DNA from 4 places in the Rhizobium sp. NLR22b genome. Region 3 is predicted to be linked to each of the others. Evidence: predicted binding sites of a transcription regulator. Region 3 holds the regulator's gene; each other region holds the start of a gene.
The links. Region 3 encodes LexA, which represses DNA repair genes until DNA is damaged. Its sites were predicted from a motif close to TGTTCNNNNTGTGTTCNG; they were not measured.
Positions count from the first base shown of each region.

Region 1: a site for LexA is predicted at 2,185-2,202, ahead of HJC00_RS00645 (PA0069 family radical SAM protein). Genes of this name have one in related genera too.
Region 2: a site for LexA is predicted at 1,483-1,500, ahead of HJC00_RS32395 (ImuA family protein). Genes of this name have one in related genera too.
Region 4: a site for LexA is predicted at 1,833-1,850, ahead of HJC00_RS10680 (ATP-dependent helicase). Genes of this name have one in related genera too.

Region 1 is NZ_JABDWM010000001.1:142,047-145,652, reverse strand. Features, by position in the region: gene HJC00_RS00650 (ribonuclease HII) at 102-791, opposite strand; gene HJC00_RS00645 (PA0069 family radical SAM protein) at 958-2,115, opposite strand; gene HJC00_RS00640 (glycosyltransferase family A protein) at 2,256-2,774, shown strand; gene HJC00_RS00635 (hypothetical protein) at 3,185-3,520, shown strand; gene moaB (molybdenum cofactor biosynthesis protein B) at 3,601-3,606, opposite strand, start outside.
Region 2 is NZ_JABDWM010000004.1:256,911-260,516, reverse strand. Features, by position in the region: gene HJC00_RS09260 (CoA ester lyase) at 1-691, shown strand, start outside; gene HJC00_RS09255 (DUF1737 domain-containing protein) at 691-897, shown strand; gene HJC00_RS09250 (metallopeptidase family protein) at 921-1,358, opposite strand; gene HJC00_RS32395 (ImuA family protein) at 1,521-2,477, shown strand; gene HJC00_RS09245 (Y-family DNA polymerase) at 2,518-3,606, shown strand, end outside.
Region 3 is NZ_JABDWM010000009.1:172,326-175,931, forward strand. Features, by position in the region: gene kdsA (3-deoxy-8-phosphooctulonate synthase) at 1-197, opposite strand, end outside; gene HJC00_RS16720 (VOC family protein) at 194-1,090, opposite strand; gene lexA (transcriptional repressor LexA) at 1,286-2,005, shown strand; gene HJC00_RS16730 (ComEC/Rec2 family competence protein) at 1,986-3,606, opposite strand, start outside.
Region 4 is NZ_JABDWM010000005.1:160,266-163,871, reverse strand. Features, by position in the region: gene HJC00_RS10680 (ATP-dependent helicase) at 1-1,790, opposite strand, end outside; gene HJC00_RS10675 (VOC family protein) at 1,980-2,456, shown strand; gene HJC00_RS10670 (PrkA family serine protein kinase) at 2,860-3,606, shown strand, end outside.

The DNA.
Region 1 (3,606 bases), on a different contig from region 3:
TGGCCTTTTTCTTGTTGATAGCGCTTGTTTTTTTCCTGGCCGCGTGCGGAGCTGCAGTGCGGCGTCCCTGATCGGCAATTGCCGGCCCTTTCTTTTGCAGCCTATTCGGAAATCAACTCGTCCATCTCAGGACCGTCCTCGCCGTTGCGCAGCGGCCGAAAACTCATCCGGTGCAGTGAGCAGGGGCCGTGCTTCTCGATGCCGGCGCGGTGCTGCGCCGTGCCGTAGCCGGCATGCGCGGCAAAACCGTAATCGGGAAACACGTTATGCGCCCTCGCCATCATCCGGTCGCGCGTCACCTTGGCGACGATCGAGGCGGCGGCGATCGAGACCGAGCGGGCATCGCCCTTGACCACCGCCTGTCCGGGGCAATCGAGGCCAGGCGGCACGTCAAGCCCATCTGTCAGCACGTAGCTTGCGGGAATGGCGAGGCTGCAGATGGCGCGACGCATCGCGTCCAGGCTCGCCTTGCGAATGTCCGTCTCGTCGATGCGGGTCGAGCTGGAGGAGGCGATGGAAACCGTCGCGGTCGCCAGGATCTGCACGAAGAGTTCCTCGCGCCGCTGCGCCGAGAGCTGCTTGGAATCGTTGAGGCCCTCAGGGATGCGCTTCGGATCGAGAATGACCGCAGCGGCCACCACAGGCCCCGCCAGCGGCCCGCGGCCTGCCTCGTCGGCGCCGGCGACCGGCCAGTGACCGGCCTTGCGGGCTTTGAGCTCGAGCTTGAAATCCGGCACGAGAGGGACCGTGTCGAAAAGCAGGGGAGAATCGGGTGGCGTGCGACGTTTCATGCGGCTGAACCTCGCACGCCAACCCGATTTCCCGCAAGTCCCCGGATCAGGGCGGCGGCCGGGGACGGTCCGGCGGATGGTGGCGGTCAAGGCCATCCGCAGGAATTGCGCTCGGGGCTCGAAACAGGGCGGTTTTTCTGAGCAGCCGATGCGCAAGCTTAAAAAATCAGAGCAGCGACAACTGCACGCCGCTGCCATCCGGTGGCACGAACAGATCGTCGCGCAGCGGCACGCTGCGCCGCGTCAGCTCGAAGCGTTTCGCCGCCATTTCGAAACGCCGGGCGATCTGCCAGGCATAGGGGCCGGCACCCTTCATGCGCTTGCCGAATTCGGCGTCGTAATCCTTGCCGCCGCGCATCGAGCGCACCAGCGACATCACGTGCCGGTAACGATCGGGATAGTGCTGCAACAGCCAGTCGCGAAAGAGCGGGCTGACTTCGAGCGGCAGTCTGAGGATCACATAACTCGCCTCGGCGGCGCCGGCAGCCTTCGCCGATTCGAGAATGCGCTCGAGCTCGTGATCGTTCAGCGCCGGGATCAGCGGGGCGGCCATGACGGCAGTCTGGATGCCTGCCTCCGAGAGCGCATGAATGGTCTCCAGCCGTCGCGGCGGCGTGGCGGCGCGCGGCTCCATCGCCCGGGCAAGCTTGCGGTCGAGCGTGGTGACCGAGATGCCGACGCGCACCAGGTTCTTGCCGGCCATCTCCTGAAGAATGTCGAGATCGCGCAGGATCATCGCCGACTTGGTGACGATCGACACCGGATGGTTCGCCTTGTTCAGCACCTCGAGGATGCCGCGCATGATGCGCCATTCCTTCTCGATCGGCTGATAGGGGTCGGTATTGGTGCCGATCGCGATCACCCGCACCTTGTAGCCCGGCTTGGCGAGTTCCCGCTCTAGCAGCTTGGCCGCATCGGGCTTGGCGAAGAGCTTCGTCTCAAAATCGAGCCCCGCCGAAAGCCCCATATAGGCGTGCGTCGGCCGGGCGAAACAATAGATGCAGCCATGCTCGCAGCCGCGATAGGGATTGATCGAGCGGTCGAACGAAAGATCCGGAGATTCGTTGCGGGTAATCGCGGTGCGCGGCTTTTCGATCTGCACCTCGGTCCTGAACGGCGGCAGCTCTTCCAGCGTCTGCCAGCCGTCGTCGAACGTCTCCCGCTGCAGCGCTTCGAACCGCCCTGTCGGGTTCAGTCCCGCTCCGCGCCCGCGCCGCCGGTCGCCCTCGACCCTGAGACCGGACGACACGATCATCGCATCGGCAATATCTGCCGTATTGGCAGGCGCGAATGCGGCCTGCCCTGCCAGGGACTGCTCTCTCATCGGATTCTCCCGCAGCGAAAAGCCGTTGCCTCCGCCCGTTTGTGATGATTAAATTCCTATCGGCAAAACGAGAACAATGCAAGAACAAAATCAGGAAAAGGATGCTGGCAAAAAATTGTGCGGCGCATTATGAATAATCGATGTTGACGGTTGTTCTCGAATGCCAGGATCAGGAATCCGAACTGGCGCAGACCTTATCGGTATTGGTGGCAGGCGCGGTGGAAGGGCTCGTCAGCGATGTGATCGTGCTCGATCACGGCTCGCGCGACGGCACCTCGCGGGTCGCCGACGCCGCCGGCTGCCGTTTCCATTCACAATGGGATATCAAGGATATCGTTCGCTCGGCCCGAGGCGAATGGCTGCTCTTCGTCGAGCCGGGCGCCAGGCCGCAGGCCGGCTGGATCGATGAGATCGCCGAGTATGTGGCGCTGAACAAGACGCCGGCGCGCTTTACTGCGTCGCGCGGCTATCGACGCCCCTTCTTCCAGCGCGTCGCCCGCGCCCGGCCGCCGCTGGAGCTTGGGCTGTTGATGCCGAAGAACCAGGCGCTCGCCGCCGCCAGAAGCGGGATGCCTGTTGCCGACTTCGCCAAGGGCCAGAAGCCGCGCAAGCTCGCAAGTGAATTGATTCCTTCCTGGGTGGCGCGTGCCGCGCGGTAGAATGCCCATCCCTGCATCGATGCTGTCCGAAAAAGTGCCCCTCACCCTAACCTGCCCCTTGAAAACGGGGAGAGGGGACGTGCCCGGCGAGAGGTTGGTGGTGATGGCGAGGTTGCGGCATGGTTCCTTCGCTCCGTTTACGGGGTCCGAAGGACGTCGAGACCAGTGGCTCGACCCCGGTCGGTGGCGGCAGCCGGATGAGGGGCTGGTCTCGCCGCAAGCGCGCTTTGGTGATTGCTTCCCATCATCGCGCAAAGATGGCGCCCAATCGGATTTCGCGCTATAATTCGTCCATGGCGCCGCCGAAGCGCCGCGCTTCGCAACGGGTGCCGTGGAATGCCGGTGAACGGCAGAACAGGTCGGCGAAAAATCTCCTCTTCTGCCGGGTTCCCGGCGAAAGGAGGTGCGTCATGCCAGGCGGTAGTATCCACGGCGTACGCAGTATGATCTGCGGCCTGCTGGCCGTCATATTGCCGACATTGGTGATCGCGCATCCGCATTCGGCAGCATCGCAGACGATGCTCAGTTGCGCAGGTCGATCCGACGTCGTCAGTTTCCTCGACCAGAATTTCGGTGAGAAGCTCACCGCCGTCGGGCTGGTCAATCAGAACGCCGTTCTTGAGGTCTATGCCGCCAAAAGCGGCACCTGGACGCTCGTGGTCACGGATATCCACGGCATAAGCTGCATCTTGCTGTCGGGTGATGGCTGGGATTCGATGCCGGCTCTGCCGGGCATTGCCACATGACAAATGCCAGCGCGTCGGCGCCGAAAGTCTGAATCGGATTTTCGACGGCGCGACCGCGGCGCTGGAACGGCAGCTCCAGTCTATTT
Region 2 (3,606 bases), on a different contig from region 3:
GATCATTCGCATCAATTCTTTGTCATCCGGATTCGGGGCGGCAGATCTCGATCTGGTCAAGGCGCTGTTGCCCGACGCCGTTCTCCTGCCGAAGGTGGACGCGCCTCGGGATATCACCGACATCGGCGATCTGCTTGCCGATGCGGATGCCCCGGAGGAGTTGCGCATCTGGGCCATGATCGAGACGCCGCGCGGCGTGCTGAATGCCGGAGCGATTGCTGAAGCCGGCTGCATGCTGGGGGCGCGGCTCGATTGCCTGGTCGTCGGCCTCAATGATCTGCGCAAGGAAACCGGCGTCCTGCCGCAGCCGGGGCGAAGCTTTCTCGTGCCTTGGCTGATGCAGGTCATTCTGGCGGTCAAGGCCTATGGGCTTGATGCGCTCGACAGTGTCTTCAACGATTTCCGGGATGACGAAGGTTTCGATGTCGAATGCGGGCAGGGGCGCGCCATGGGTTTTGCCGGCAAGATGCTGATCCATCCCGCGCAGATTGCGGCCGCCAACCGGCATTTCGGCCCGAGCCCCGAGGAGATTGCCGAAGCGCAGGCAATCATATCAGCCTTTGCCGATCCGGCTGCCCAAGGCCTGAACGTCATCAATGCGAACGGGCGGATGATCGAACGGCTGCATCTTGTCCAGGCCGAAGCTCTGGTTCATAAAGCTCGCCTGATTTCTGCAAGAAAGCCCGCCTGATGAAACTCTACCGCTTCCTGACCGGCCCCGACGACGCTTCCTTCTGCCACAAGGTCACCGCCGCCCTCAACAAGGGCTGGTCGCTGGAGGGCCCACCGACCTATGCCTTCAATGCCGCAACCGGCGCGATGCAATGCGGCCAGGCCGTCGTCAAGACTGTCGAAGGCAAGGATTACGATCCGGAGATGAAGCTCTCCGAGCAATAGCGCGTTCTGCCGAACGCACGGTTTCAGCGCTCGGCGGCTTCCTCGGCGCTGGCCTCGATCCGCTCCATATCCTCATCGCTCAGTCCGAAATGGTGGCCGATCTCGTGGATCAGGACGTGAGTGATGATATCGCCGAGCGTCTCGTCGTTTTCTGCCCAATAATCGAGGATGGGGCGACGGTAGAGGCGAATGCGGTTCGGCATTTCGCCGGTTTCCACGGTGAAACGCTCCGAAATTCCCCTGCCTTCGAAAAGGCCGAGCAGGTCGAAAGGCGTTTCCAGCGCCATATCCTCGAAAACGTCGTCATCGGGAAAATCCTCAATCTCGATCGTGAGATTGGTCGTCAGTTGGCGGAATTCATCCGGTAGATGGCTGTAAGCCTCCATGGCCAGCGACTCGAAAGTGCTGATCGTCGGCGCATGGCGGTCCCGCCAATCATCGCTCAGGTCTATGCGGGCCATGAATATTCCTTCCTTTGCGGGCCCATATAGAACCTTTGCCGCCGATTTTCGAGTGCGGAATCAAAGGCAGGAATAAATTCATAGAAAATGGTTGTTGACTCTTCTTCAGCTCTCTGGAATCCATAAGAACATAACAGGAACAATACGGACGGAGTAAACGCCATGGCGCAGAACGCCCTGGCGCGCGAGCGGCTTTTTGCGCTCCGCGAAACCATCGCCAAGCTGGAAGGAAAGCCTGCGCCGGCGCTTGCGGCAGCGGAGCGGGAAGCCCTGGCTTCGGGTGAGAGCGGGCGGCAGGATGCGGAACGGAATGGACGCAGACAGCGCTTGTCGTTTGGGGTGGCATCGCTCGACGAAGCGATGGAGGGCGGGCTGCCGCTCGATGCGATAACGGAAATCCGTTCGGCGCTTTTCCGGGATGCGGGAGCCGCCAGTGGGTTCGCCCTTGCGGCCGCAACGCTGCTGCAGCGGGTGGAGGAGGAGGCGAGCGACTGTTCGCCAATACTCTGGATCGGCGATCCGGTCTCGACGATGGAGGCCGGCCTTCCCTATGCGGTGGGTCTGCAGGATTTCGGCCTGCGGCCTGAGCGTTTCCTGCAGGCTTTGCCGCGCAAGCTCGATGAGGCGCTCTGGCTTGCGGAAACCGCGCTGGAAAGCGGCGCCTTTTCGGTGGTCATCCTGGAGATGAGGGGCAATCCCGCGCATGTCGGTCTGACCGAGAGCCGGCGGCTCGGTCTTCGCGCCAAGGCGGCCGGCCGGCCGCTCTTCCTGCTTCGGCAGGCAGGAGAGGAGGAGGCGAGCAGCGCCGCCTTCCGGCTGCTTGCCGAGCCTGCGCCAGCCGGCATGCGGGCTCTGCCGGGTGGATCGAGACTTGCCGGCAGCATCGGCAATCCGGTTTTTCATCTCAGCCTGGAGAAGAGCCGCAACCCGGCTCCGCTCTCCCTTCTTCTGGAGTGGAACCCTCATGAACGTCAGTTTTTCCCCATCAACGAGCCAAGGCACGCTCTTACTCCAGACGAACGGTCAGCGTATCCTGGCGCTCAGCTTTCCGCACCTTTCGACGGACAGGATCGCCCGCAGAAAATGGGGCCTCTCCTGGCGTTCGAGAGGGCGTCCTGAGGCTGCGCCGATCGTCTGCGCCGGAAAGCACGAAAATGCCATGCGGCTGATGGCGCTGGACGAGGCCGCGGAGGCGCTTGGCCTGAAGAAGGGCCAGGGTGTCGCGGAAGCGCGCGCCATGCATCCGAAACTCGATATCGTCGAGGAGGATCCGGCCGCCGATGCGCGGCTGCTCGAAGCCATCGCCGACTGGTGCGACCGCTATACGCCGTTGGTGGCGATCGACGGACGGGACGGGCTGTTTCTCGACATTAGCGGCTGTGCCCATCTTTTCGGCGGCGAGAGAGCGCTGCTGAAGGATATTCTGCTCAGGCTTTTCCATATGGGGCTCGACGTCCGGGGTTCGATCTCCTCTTCGCCCGGCCTTTCCTCGGCCGTCGCTCGTTTTGGCAATGGCGGCGTCATCGAAGACGAGGAAATGGAGGATATGCTGGCGCCGCTGCCGATCGCCGCGCTTCGGCTGAACGAAGACACCGTGGCATCGCTGAAGAAGCTCGGGCTGAAATATATCGGCGATGTCATGAATGCGCCGCGGGCGCCGTTGACCCGCCGTTTCGGGGCAAGCCTGCTATTGCGGCTCGATCAGGCGCTCGGACATGATGAGGAACCGGTTTCGCCGCGCCTGCCGGTTGCGAGCCTTTCGGCCGAGCGGCGGCTGGCCGAGCCGATCGGCACCGAAGAGGATATTCTCGTCCTTGCCGGCCAGATCGCCGTGTCGCTGAAACCCTCCCTGGAAGCCCGCGGCGCCGGCGGCCGCGTCTTCGAACTCGTGCTGTTTCGGGTCGATGGCCGGGTTTTCCGGATTTCGGTCGGCGCTTCACGGCCGCTCAGGGAGCCGAAGCGGATCGCGGATCTTTTTTCCCAGCGTCTGCAGGCAATTCATGACGATCTCGATGCCGGATATGGTTTCGAGATCCTGCGGCTGAATGTCGTGCGCCATGAGCCCTTCGAAGGAACGCAGGGCGATTTCGACGGCGGGCGGCAAAGAGAGATCTCCCTTGCAGCTTTCATCGACCGCGTCTCGGCTCGCCTTGGCGCAGACTGTCTCCAAAGCTTTCAGCTCCGTGAAAGCCATGTGCCGGAGCGTGCGGTTATCATAACCCCACTCATGGAGAGTTTTCCGGCGCAT
Region 3 (3,606 bases):
TCGAAGGAGCTTTTGTAGACAAGACCCATGCCAAGCTTTGCGCAAAGCTCCTTCAGCGTGCCGGCGACCATGAAGGCGTGGTCCCGGTTCTCCATCTGACAGGGGCCGGCAATCAGCGACAGGCGGGCGGTATTGGAAAAGGTGACCTGACCTTCGCCTTCGCCGATCCTGACTTCGGAATTCGTGTCGGTGCTCATCGTGTTTCCTCGAAGGCGAAGAGCGCACCCTGCCCGGGCGTAGACTTCACCAGAATGCGATTGTTCTTGCGCGTGAATGTGATCCCGTTAGCACCCAAATGCGCTTCTGTCACGGCAAGATCGGCGACGGTGAAGAGGATTACCCGGCCGCGCAGACCACGATCGGCGGATGAGACGGCAAGCTCGAAATAGGCCTCCAGCCCTTCGGGCGTCATCAGGCTGATCTTCGCATTTGATGCCGCGATATTCACGCCGAAACCGGTTTTCTCCGCCGCCGCCTGCCCTATCGCAAGCCCGACGAAGGCGGCGAATGCCGCCGGGTCCGGCGCACAAAGCGCGATCTCGGCAATGCCGATCACGCCATTGGCATGCGTCTCCAGCGCGGCGCGATCTGTCGGGAAGGAATTGATGCGCTGGCAGGTAAAGAGAAAGAAATCGGGTGCGCGCAGATCAGCTGCAAAGGCCAGCTTGAAGCTGCCGACGGTCTCCGAACCATCCGGCATCCGCATCGGCCGGCTGAATTGCAACATCTCGCCGGCGCTCGCGCCGTTGCTGACGAAGCGCTTATGATCGAGGCCGGCATCCTCGCTGAGGAAGGCCAGCGCAGACAATCCCTCCTCGCCGCAGCGGAAGCGGAAGGCGCGATTGCGGGCGATGAAGACATTGCCGTGGCGGGCCGCTGCCTCGCTCTCCTCGACGCTCGCCACGCCAAGCGGCTCCAGATAGGTCTTGTCGGCGAAAAAGACGCAGGCATTCTCCGTTCCGAAGGGATGGCGCCCATCGGCGGCGACGGTGAAACCGAGCTTGCCGAGCCTCTCACGCGCCAGATCGATATTGACCACCGGCAGCACGACGTGATCCAGCGGATGCGACTTGGCGGAATGCGCGTTCATGATATCCTCCTGAAAGGGGCAAAGATGTGCGACAGCCCCTCCCCGAATGCAAGCGATGTGCGCCAATCCCGTCGAATGAAATTAAAAATCTCGACGAGTTGGCCCGAAGTTTTACGGAAATTTAGCTACTTGCGGAACACATATGGAACATATAGTGTCTGTTCTGGATTTGTTTCAATCAGGGGTCTGACGTCGATGCTCACGCGCAAACAACAGGAGCTTCTCCTTTTCATTCATGAGCGCATGAAGGAATCCGGCGTCCCTCCCTCCTTCGACGAAATGAAGGATGCCCTGGATCTCGCCTCGAAATCCGGCATTCACCGCCTGATCACGGCGCTCGAGGAGCGCGGCTTCATTCGCCGCCTACCGAATCGCGCCCGGGCGCTTGAAGTGATCAAGCTTCCGGAGGCCTATAACCCCAGCCTGCAACAGCGCCGCGGTTTTTCGCCGAGCGTCATCGAGGGCAGCCTCGGCAAACCCCAGCCGGTCGCCGCCCCCGCTGCCGCAAAGCCGGTCGCCGACAACGGCAACTCTGTCTCCGTGCCGGTCATGGGAAGAATCGCCGCCGGCGTTCCGATCTCGGCGATCCAGAACAACACGCATGACATCGTCATTCCCGCGGACATGCTTGGCTCCGGTGAGCACTACGCGCTGGAGGTCAAGGGCGATTCGATGATCGACGCCGGCATCTTCGACGGCGACACCGTGATCATCCGCAACGGCAGCACCGCAAGTCCCGGCGACATCGTCGTTGCCCTCGTCGACGACGAGGAAGCAACGCTGAAACGCTTCCGCCGGAAGGGCGCCTCGATCGCGTTGGAAGCCGCCAACCCGGCTTACGAGACCCGGATTTTCGGGCCGGACCGCGTCAAGGTGCAGGGCAAGCTCGTCGGCCTCATTCGCCGTTATCACTGACAGCAGCCGGACCGGATTCGGTAAAACTGTCTTTGCGCCAATCATAGGCGCGATGGCGCATCCATGGCCGCGATAGCGCCTCGAATGCGGTTGCGACCTGCAGGCCGGCATCGGCGAAGCGCAATTCGACGGAACCGGTCCTGCGGAGCGTCTCGCCGGTGAAGAGCGTCCCGCCTGAACGGCAGCTGTTGAAACGCAGGCGGACCGAGGTCACGACGATATCGGCCGTATCGCAGGCCGGGCCGAGATAGGCGGCATTGTCGATGACGGTGACGATATGGCCATTGCCGAGTCGTGATGTGCACCACGCCTTCTTGACGCAGGAAAACCGGTTTGCTTCACCGCCTGCTGCGGCTGCCCGCATCGCTGCGCTCGCTTCGTTCTGCTGATCGCGGGAAAGCCTGACTCGGCGGTCTTCTCCTTCCGGCGGGATAGCCGGACCATCCAGCATCTTCGGTGGAACATGTGTCGGCAGGACCAGCGCTCGCTGCCACTGGTCGAAGATGAAATCCGGCGGGTTTTCACGGTTGGACGCGATTGCCTCAGCCGCAACGACCGCAACCAGACCACCATCCTCCGAAATCACCAGATCCGGCGGGCGGGGAGCCGGCAGCAGCAGTACGGTGAGTGTCGAGACGGCGATGATGGATGTGCCGACATGGCGCAGCCGGGTGCGCAGCAGCGTCAGCAGCAGAAAGCCTGCCACCGCCACTGCGAAATACCAGGCGGGCAAGCGGCCGATGCCGATATCGCCGCCCCAGCCGGACACCGTCTTGGCAACCGCAATCACCAGATCGAGGCCGAATCCGACCACCGTCCAGAGCGGAGCATCCAGCCCGAAGGGCATGAGCAGCATCGCCAGCAGCCCGGCCGGCATGACGATGAAGGAGATGATCGGCATCGTCGCAAGGTTTGCCGGCAGGCCGTAAGCCGTCAGGCGATGAAAATGCTCGATCGAAAACAGGGCGGTGGAAAAACCGCCGATCAGCGAGGTCAGGAAGACGCCGCCGAAGAAACCGGCGACGACAACCACCGGCCTGATGATCGGCAATTTCAGGAAAGCGTTTTCACGGACACGCCTGTCCTTCCACAGCTGATAGCCCGATACCAAAGCCAATGTCGCGGCAAAGGACATCTGAAAGCTCGGTCCCAATACTTCCGAAGGTGAAATGGCGATGATGATGAGCGCAGAGAGAACGACATTGCGCAGGCTGATCGACGGCCGATCGAAGAAGACGGCAATCAGCATGATGGTCATCATGATAAAAGCGCGCTCGGCCGAAACCCCGAAACCGGAGATCAGGTAATAGGCGGTGACGGCCATGAGCGCACCGGCGGCGGCGATCTTCTTTGTCGGATAGGCTTGGGCGACGCCGGGAAAGAGGCAGAGCAGCATGCGGAAGCCGACGAAGAAGATGCCGGCCGACAGCGCCATGTTGAGGCCCGAGATCGCGACGATATGGGCAAGGCCGGACTGGCGCAGCGCCTCCGTCGTCGTCTTCGAGATGGCGCGCCGTTCATCCGTCACCAGAGCAGCGGCAAAAGCGCCGGTATCGCCGGGCAGGATCGATCTTATGCGGTCGCCGATGCTGCTGCGCAGC
Region 4 (3,606 bases), on a different contig from region 3:
TTCTCGTTGGTCTCGGCATCCATCACAAGGGAGACGTGTTCGAGAAAGCCGCGCATTGACTCGAAGCTTTCCATCGAGCGGATCAGTTCCTTCAGGTTTTCCAGGCGGCCCGGGGCTTCCGCGCTCTTGTCGTTCTTCCACATGTCGGTATAGCCGGACTCTTCGAGGATCTGCTCGGCAAGTTCGGTATGTGGCGTGTTTTCAAGCAGTTCCTGCCATCGGCGGAAAGATTGAATCACGTCGAAGAGGGCTTTTCGCGCCTTCGGCTTCAGCTCGTCCGTCTCGATGATGTGCGCGGCGGCCGCCAGCATCGGGATGTCGCGGGCGCGTGCATAATCGTGCAGCGCGCGCACCGTCGTATCGCCGAGGCCGCGCTTCGGCGTGTTGATGATACGTTCGAAGGCGAGGTCGTCGGCCGGCTGCGCCACCAGGCGGAAATAGGCCAGGGCATCGCGGATTTCGAGGCGCTCATAGAAGCGCGGGCCACCAATGACGCGGTAGTTGAGGCCAAGGGTGACGAAGCGATCTTCGAATTCGCGCATCTGGAAGGAGGCGCGCACGAGGATCGCCATGTCGTTCAGCAGATGCTTGTTGCGCTGGAGTTGCTCGATCTCCTCGCCAATGGCGCGGGCTTCCTCCTCCGAGTCCCAGGAGGCGTGAACCTGGACCTTGACGTCATCTGGGTCGGCGCGATCGGTGAACAACGTCTTGCCCAAGCGGCCTTCATTATAGGCGATCAGATGGGCGGCGGCGCCAAGGATATGTTCGGTCGATCGGTAATTGCGCTCGAGCTTGATCACCTTGGCGCCGGGGAAATCCTTCTCGAAGCGCAGGATATTGTCGACCTCCGCGCCGCGCCAGCCATAGATCGACTGGTCGTCGTCACCGACGCAGCAGACATTCTGCGGCTCACCCTTGGCGCGCTGGGCAAGAAGCCTCAGCCACATGTACTGAGCAGTGTTGGTGTCCTGGTACTCGTCGACAAGGATATAGCGGAAGCGGCCGTGATATTCCTTCAAAAGATCCGGATTCTTGCGGAAGATCGCGATCGGATGCATCAGCAGGTCGCCGAAATCGCAGGCGTTGAGCGTCGACAGGCGCGCCTGATAGGCGAAATAGAGATCGCGGCCGCGGCCATTGGCAAAGGCGCGGGCGTCGCCTTCGGGAATATCGGCCGGTCCGAGGCCCTTGTTCTTCCAGGTGTCGATCATGCCGGCGAACTGCTTTGCCGGCCAGCGCTTGTCGTCGAGGCCTTCGGCCTGGATCAGCTGCTTGATCAGGCGCACGACGTCGTCGGTGTCGAGAATGGTGAAACCGGAGCTCAGGCCGACGAGCTCGCCATGGCGGCGCAGGAGCTTGACGCCGATCGAGTGGAAGGTGCCGAGCCACGGCATGCCTTCGACGGCGCCGCCGACGAGCAGAGCGATGCGCTCCTTCATCTCGCGCGCGGCCTTGTTGGTAAAGGTGACGGCGAGGATCTGTGACGGGAAGGCGCGGCCGGTATTGAGGATATGGGCGATGCGGGTCGTCAGCACGCGCGTCTTTCCCGTGCCGGCGCCGGCGAGCACGAGGACGGGGCCTTCCAGCGTTTCGACGGCTTCGGTCTGTTCCGGGTTCAATCCGGCGAGATAGTCCGGCCGTTTGCCGCCGTCACGGGCCGCCATGGCGCGGGCGGCGATGCCGCCGCCGGCGGCCGGCCTTCCGGCGGTTGCGACTGACGGCTGCGGCTTACGCGCCACTTCGCCCGGCTCCTCGTCGAAGAAGGGAATATCGTCGAAACTATTGCTCATGGCGCGTAATGTAGTGATTCGGGAAGGAAAGACCAGAAAAGATGTTCTGCTTTCATTCCCGAGCCACCGCTATTGCGGGGGGGTGGGCGGCCAAAAAATCCGATCGCGGCCTGTCGGAACCGGTGCCGACCAGACGTCCTCGAAGCATCGGACAGAAGTCCGGGATACTCGCCAACAAGGAGGCTGTCCATGCCCAAGGTCATTTCAAATCTCTGGTTCGCGGAGCAGGCACGCGAAGCCGTAGAATTCTACGTGTCGATCATTCCGGATTCCAGGATCGGCCGAACCACCATACTTCCGGCGGAAACCCCGAGCGGCCCTCCCGGCAGCGTCGAGCTGATCGAGTTCACGCTTGGCGACCAAGCCTTCCTGGCGATGAAGGCCGGTCCGCTCGACAGCTTCAACCATTCCTTTTCGATAGCGATCCTTCTGGAAAGCCAGGCGGAGATCGATCGGATATGGGATGCCTTCCTCGCCAATGGCGGCACGCCGGAGGCCTGCGGCTGGCTGAAGGACCGCTGGGGCCTTTCCTGGCAGATCGTCCCGCGCGCGCTCTCCGAGATGATCGCCGACGAAGATCGCGAGCGGGCAAGGCGCGTCACCGAAGTCATGCTCGGCATGGTCAAGATCGATGTGGCTGCGCTGGAAAAGGCGTTCAACGGCTGAGAGCCAGGAGGCGCATGAGTAGGATATGCCGGTCGGATGTGACGTTCGCCCGGTTTCATTCTGCGGGCGGCGAACTCGCTGCCCGCTGTCGGAGCCGACTGGCTCTCACCGGCGGGCAATCGCCGATTATTTACGGCTCGAATCACGGGCGCTATTGCATACCTTTTTTACTTCCATGTCACGTCGCTAAATGTGCTGATATCGCGACAAGCCTTTTCTCAACTACAATAAGAAACAGTTTCGTGGAGTAAAAAAATACCGGTGCATGCACGATTTTGTGCATTGCCACAAACGGCCGGTCAGCGTGGAATATACCTACGAAACTATTGATTCTTAGGAACGCCGTGGCCATCTCGATGGTTATACGGCTTAGAGCCTGCGGCATTACCTTAATGGAGGTCCCATGCTGAGTGAATCCGTATTCGATGCGTTCACACGCAGTTATGAAGCGCGCCGCGAAAGCGACATGTCGGTGTCGGAATATCTCGATCTCTGCAAAACCGACCCGATCGCCTATGCCAACGCGACCGAGCGTCTGCTCGCTGCCATAGGCGAACCACAGATGGTGGACACCGCCAAGGACGCGCGCCTCGGCAGGATCTTCATGAACAGGACCATCCGGGTTTATCCGGCCTTTGCCGGCTTTCACGGCATGGAAGAGACAATCGAACGCATCGTCTCCTTTTTTCGGCATGCGGCGCAGGGGCTCGAGGAGCGCAAGCAGATTCTTTATCTGCTCGGTCCGGTCGGCGGCGGCAAGTCGTCGCTGGCGGAGCGGCTGAAGCAGTTGATGGAGGTGTATCCGATCTACGTGCTGAAGGCCGGTGACGAGATCAGCCCTGTGTTCGAAAGCCCGCTCAATCTCTTCGATCCCGAGACGATGGGCTCGCTCCTGCAGGAGCAGTACGGGATCCCGCAGCGGCGCCTGAACGGATTGATGAGCCCGTGGTGCCTGAAGCGGCTCGACGATTTCGGCGGCGATGTCTCCCGATTCCGCGTCGTCAGGATACAACCCTCGCGATTGCGCCAGATCGCGATTGCCAAGACCGAGCCTGGAGACGAGAACAACCAGGACATCTCCTCTTTGGTCGGCAAGGTGGATATCCGCAAACTGGAAACCTATTCTCAGAACGATCCGGACGCCTACAGC